Buchnera aphidicola (Therioaphis trifolii): one gene and its partner. The protein of the gene in region 1 binds, or shares a complex with, the protein of each later gene. Links are inferred from orthologs where the notes say so. Each region holds a gene or a part of one and is shown on either strand. Other genes may lie near its edges. The genes, in order: ptsG and crr.

Evidence for each region.
Region 2: the proteins of ptsG (region 1) and crr are in contact, whole or in part, in an NMR structure (PDB 1O2F), measured with the Escherichia coli proteins. The link is inferred for Buchnera aphidicola (Therioaphis trifolii) from one-to-one orthologs.

Annotation. Positions count from the first base shown.
Region 1 is NZ_CP032996.1:263,423-266,643, reverse strand. Bases 83-2,945 are described here. They hold ptsG (PTS glucose transporter subunit IIBC), read right to left. Parts: upstream 2,303-2,945; coding sequence 863-2,302; downstream 83-862. Other genes in these bases: D9V81_RS01230 (TatD family hydrolase), read right to left, coding at 2,352-2,945; D9V81_RS01240 (porin), read left to right, coding at 83-765. Also shown: more of D9V81_RS01240, read left to right, coding at 1-82; more of D9V81_RS01230, read right to left, coding at 2,946-3,134; D9V81_RS01225 (DNA polymerase III subunit delta' C-terminal domain-containing protein), read right to left, coding at 3,166-3,221. UniProt on the Escherichia coli protein: The phosphoenolpyruvate-dependent sugar phosphotransferase system (sugar PTS), a major carbohydrate active transport system, catalyzes the phosphorylation of incoming sugar substrates concomitantly with their translocation across the cell membrane.
Region 2 is NZ_CP032996.1:48,579-51,663, reverse strand. The notes cover bases 257-2,983. They hold crr (PTS glucose transporter subunit IIA), read left to right. Parts: upstream 257-1,233; coding sequence 1,234-1,734; downstream 1,735-2,983. Other genes in these bases: tsaD (tRNA (adenosine(37)-N6)-threonylcarbamoyltransferase complex transferase subunit TsaD), read right to left, coding at 2,516-2,983; ribB (3,4-dihydroxy-2-butanone-4-phosphate synthase), read left to right, coding at 1,877-2,521; ptsI (phosphoenolpyruvate-protein phosphotransferase PtsI), read left to right, coding at 257-1,183. Also shown: more of ptsI, read left to right, coding at 1-256; more of tsaD, read right to left, coding at 2,984-3,085. UniProt on the Escherichia coli protein: The phosphoenolpyruvate-dependent sugar phosphotransferase system (sugar PTS), a major carbohydrate active transport system, catalyzes the phosphorylation of incoming sugar substrates concomitantly with their translocation across the cell membrane.

The DNA of each region.
Region 1 (3,221 bases):
GATTATAATTTAATTTATGATATAAATAAATTACATAAACAATATTTTTATGACAAATTTTATCATCAATCTCCATATTTTTTAAATGATTTAACAAATCAAGTAAATAATTTTATATCTTATTATAATACCGGTTTTTTTGGATTAATAGATAACCTAACTATAACATCGCAGTATCAATATAAACATAATGATTCATTAATAGATATGAATCATGACTTATTAAGTCATTCGATTCGATATAATTTTAATAATTCTAAAGGATATATTACAGGTATTTATGTATCCAATTTAAGTCATTATTTAAATCCAATAGATTCTAAATTTTTAAAAGATAAAAACGAAGCTTATGGGTGCTCTATAAAATATATTATTCATAATACAAAAATTATAGCATCTTATTGTGTTTCAGAACATATTTCAAAGATTTCAAATCAAAATATATATTTTGATCATATTCAAAATACTGAAATTTCATCAGAATATCATTTTACTCCTAAAATTTCTACTAATTTTTATTTTATGAGAAATAAATTAATAAGTTATTTATATAATGATCAGTCTACTTTATCAGAAAATTATAATTTATTTCAAAAAGATAAAGCATTACATATATTAAATAAATTTAATATTTCTTTTAAATATCAATATAATAAAAATATGTTTATGTATTTACAAGATAAAAATGAAATATTAAATGATAATATAATAGATATATTTAAAACAAATACTATTTTAGATGGTGGAATTACATATTCATTTTAATAATTTAAAAAAATATAGAATTAATATCTTCTACTATTATTATAGTATATTTTTAATAAAGTAATAGTAGTAGAAGTTATTTTTTATGTATTATATATTATTTTTTATTTATATTATTAATATAATTATCCATTTCAGTTTTTATATTATCTGATTTGGTTCCAAAAACAATTTGAATACCTAATCCTGAAATAATTATTCCAGATGCTCCTAATTTTTTAATTTTAATTTGATTAATTTTTTTTATATCTTTTACAGTAATTCGAATTCTTGTAATGCAAGCATCTAAATGATCAATATTATCTATTCCACCAAGAGAATGAATTAATAATGGTGCTAATTGTTTTGGATTTTGAACATTACTTTCTTGAAAACTTTTTCGTCCTGGTGTTAAAAGATTAAAATATTTAATAAAACAATAAAAAATAATATAATAAATAAAACCATATGCTATACCTACTACTGGAAACAACCACACTGATTTTCCATTTGCACTTAATATTATAAAATCAATTAACCCATGTGAAAAACTAGTACCAGCATGCATACCTAATAAAATACAAATAGGAAAAGCTAATCCAGATAAAATAGCATGTATAAAATATAATATTGGAGCAGTTAATAAAAATGAAAATTCAATTGGTTCTGTAATTCCAGTTAAAAATGCTGTTAAAGCTGCAGAAATCATCATTCCTCCAACTTTTGAGCGATATTTTTTATTTGCACAATGCCACATAGCAAATGCTGCTCCAGGAAGTCCATACATCTTAAATAAGAAACCTCCTGCTAATTTTCCAGCAGTTTTATCACCTGCTATATATCTTGCGATATCACCATGAAATGTTTGTCCTAATGAATTAGTATATTCTCCAATTTGCATTTGAAATGGAACATTCCATATATGATGTAATCCAAATGGAACTAAAGCACGTTCTACAAAACCATATATTCCAAATGCAAGCATAGGATTTTGATAAGCAGCCCATGTAGAAAAAATTTGAATAATATGACTAATTGGTGGCCATATTATTGATAATAAACATCCAAAAATTATAGCAAATAATCCGGCAATCATAGGAATAAAACGTTTTCCAGAAAAAAAACCTAAATATTCTGGTAATTCAATATTTGAAAATTTATTAAATAAGTAAGCTGTAATGATACCAGAAATAATTCCTCCAAAAATACCAATATCACAAAAATATTTATGATGTAAACAAATTGATTCATTTTTTAAAACTATAGGAATAACAATAGATGTTGTTTGAATCATAATTTCATGACAAACAACTGCAGCTAATGCAGCAATTCCATCATTATTTGTAAAACCTAAGGCAATACCTATTGAAAAAATAAGAGGTATATTTTTAAATACAGCACCTCCTGTTTCTGCCATAATATGAGATACGGTTGGAGATATTGTAGTAAAATTAGCAGATCCAACACCTAATAAAATACCAGCAATTGGTAATACTGATACTGGTAACATTAATGATTTTCCTAATTTTTGTAAATTTGAAAATATATTTTTTACCATATTAAATATTTCCTAAATATATTTTTATTTAAAAATTTATGATTTTTAATTAATTAATTTTAAATAACGAATAAAAATTTTTTTTAATTATTTTTGACATGTCATATATATGAATTTTTTTTAATTTTGAAATATAATTTGCAATATATAATAAATTAGCAGGTTGATTACTTTTACCTCTATGAGGTTCTGGAGATAAATATGGAGAATCAGTTTCAATAAGTAAACGATCAATTGGTATAAATTTTGCTATTTCTTGTACATATAATGCATTTTTGAAAGTAACAATACCAGAAAAAGAAATATAAAATCCTAAATTTAATAATTTTCTTGCCATTTCTATATCTCCTGTAAAGGAATGTATAACTCCCGAACAAGATTGAAATTCTTTATTAGATAAAATATTGATTGTATCTTTTTTTGCATTTCTAGTATGTATTATTATTGGTTTATTATATTTTTTTCCTAAATAAATATGTTTTTGAAATATATCTATTTGTATTTTACAATTACTTTTTGAATAAAAAAAATCAAGTCCAGTTTCACCTAATGCAATAATATTTTTATTACAAATAATAATTTTTTCTAATTTATCAATATTTTTTAAATTTTTAATATCTTTATTTAAAGGATGAATACCGCAACTATATAAAATATTTATATATTTTTTAAAATATTGAAATGATTCTAAATAATCAGTAATAGATGTTGAAATATTTAAAATTAATTTTACAGAATTATTTTTTGCGTTTTTTAGAATTGTATTAATGTTATATTTTTTATTATTAGATCTTATAAGATTTAAGTGACAATGTGAATCAATTAAATACATAAAATATACTCATTATTTTTTATAGTATTATTTAAGAATTTAAAATTTTCCATTTAAATAATTGTTTTAGTATTAATAATTCAAAAT
Region 2 (3,085 bases), 220 kb from region 1 along the record:
AGGATTTATAACTAATTTAGGTGGCGAAACAGCACATACATCAATTATGGCTCGATCTTTAGAAATACCTGCAATTGTAGGAACAGGAAATATAACTCATAAAGTTAAAAATGGAGATTTTATAATATTAGACGGAATAAATAATAAAATTTTTATTAATCCTATTCAAAATATTATTGATAAATTAAAAAAGTATAAAAAAAAATATTTAAAAAAAAAAAAAAAATTAAAAAAATTTAGAATATTACCAGCAATTACAATTGATAAAAAAAAAATCGAAATTAGTGCTAATGTTAGTAATATGCAAGACATTATTAATGCAAAGAAATATGGAGCAGAATCTATTGGATTATATAGAACAGAATTTTTATTCATGGACCGTATGGAATTACCTTCAGAAGAAGAACAATTTCATGAATATAAAAAAGCTGCAATAATGATGAACAATAAAACTATTATAATTCGAACTATGGATATCGGCGGAGACAAAGAAATTCCATATATGAATTTTCCAAAAGAAGATAATCCATTTCTTGGTTGGAGAGCAATCAGAATTAGTCTTGATAGAAAAGAAATTTTACATGCACAATTAACAGCAATTTTAAGAGCATCAAGTTTTGGAAAGCTAAAAATATTATTTCCTATGATAATTTCAGTTGAAGAAATTCAACAATTAAAATATGAATTAGAAAAAATAAAATTTATATTAAATAAAAAAAAAATTGACTTTGATAAAAATATTCAAATAGGAATTATGATTGAAACACCTGCTTCTGCTATTATTTCTAAATATTTAATAAAAGAAGTTGATTTTTTTAGTATTGGAACTAATGATTTAACACAATATACTCTTGCTGTAGATAGAAAAAACGATTTAATTTCTCATTTATATAATCCAATGAATCCATCAGTTTTAAAATTAATTAAAAAAGTTATTGATGTATCTCATAAAGAAGAAAAATGGACAGGAATGTGTGGTGAATTTGCTGGAAATGAAAAAGCTACTATATTATTATTAGGAATGGGATTAAATGAATTTAGTATGAATCCATCATACATACCAAAAATTAAAAAAATTATTCGAACAACAAAATTTAAACATGCAAAACAATTATCTAAATTAGTGTTACAACAAAATACTACAAAAAAAATACAAAAATTAATAAATAATTATTTTATATAAAACATATTTAAAAATTTTTATTAAAAATATTAAAATATTAAGAATAAATTATGAATTTATTTTCTAAATTATTTAAAAATAATAATTTACCTAAAAAAAATAAAATTTTTTCTCCTATATCTGGAACGATCATAAATATTGAATCAGTTCCTGATGAAGTATTTTCAAAAAAAATTATTGGCGATGGAGTAGCTATTAAACCATCTGGTAAAAAAATTGTATCTCCAGTTAAAGGAAAAATTGGAACAATTTTTAAAACTAAACATGCTTTTTCTATTCTTTCAGAAAAAAATATAGAAATTTTTGTACATTTTGGTATAGATACAATATTATTGAATGGAAAAGGATTTAAAAAAATTGCTAAAGAAAATCAATATGTGAATATTGGTGATATAATTTTAGAATATAATTTAAATTTTTTAAATGAACATTCAAAATCTACTTTAACACCTGTAGTAATTTCTAATATGGAAAAAATTAAAACAATAAAAAAATATTCAGGAAGGGTTATTGCAGGAAAAACACCAATTATGGAAATTATATATTTATAATGAATTTTTTAAAACGGTACAATAAAAAATAGTGCCGTTTTAATTTTTTAATACTATATATTATATAAAAATTTATAATAAAAAATAAATTAATAAAATCATTTTTTATTTTAAAAAATAAAATTAATAAATTAAGGTTTTTATGATAAAAAAATTTTTATCAAAATTTGGAAATTATAAAAATAGAATAAAAAAAGCAATTATAGCATTAAAATTATGTCAAGGAGTAATTATTATAGATAATAAAAATAGAGAAAATGAAGGTGATTTAGTATTTTCTTGTGAAAATATGACAATACAGCAAATGGCTTTAACTATTCGTTATGGAAGTGGAATTGTTTGTTTATGTATTACAGAAAAAAAAAGAAAAAAATTAAAATTACCAATGATGGTAAAAAATAATACCAGTACTTATAATACAGGATTTACAGTTAGTATTGAATCTTCAAAAGGAATATCAACAGGTGTTTCAGCAAAAGATAGGATTAAAACAATAAAAACTGCTGTTTTTGATACTGCTATATCATCTGATTTTAATAAACCAGGTCATATTTTTCCTGTATGTGCACATAAACAGGGTTTATTATCAAGACAAGGTCATACAGAAGCATCTATTGTATTAACAAAATTAGCAGGATTTAAACCAATGAGTGTAATATGTGAACTAACAAATAAAAATGGTAGTATGGCTCAAATTAAAGACATATTAAAATTTTCAAAAATATATAAAATGCCAATATTAACAATAGATGATTTAATCAGATATTTAAAAAATCAAGAATTATAAATAATGATTTTTTTGTTTTATATTTAAAATAGACCATTTAGGATAAATAGAAATATCTATTTTTTTTGAAATGCCTCTTTTTAAATAAATCATTCCTAAATATGCAATCATAGCAGCATTATCAGTACAAAAAATAGGACTACAAAAATATAATTTTTTATTATGAATTAATGCATATTTTTTAAATAAATTAATTAATTTTTTATTTGCACTAACACCACCAGCAATAACTAATTGGTCATAACCTGTTTTTTTTAAAGCTTTAAAAGATTTATAAACTAAAACATCTAATATAGAATATTCAAATTCACATGCAATATCATGTAAAGCCTGTATATTATACATATGCTTTTTAATAAGATTTAAAGTAAATGTTTTTAATCCTGAAAAACTAAAATTAAAATTTGAATAATATTTCATAGGTTTTGGAAAATAAAATCTTCCTAATTTTCCTTTATTTGCAAATTGTGATAATAAATATCCCCCTGGGTAACCTAAATTTAATGCTTGAGCAATTTTATCTAATACCTCTCCTGCAGCATCATCTAAAGTTTCACCTAATAT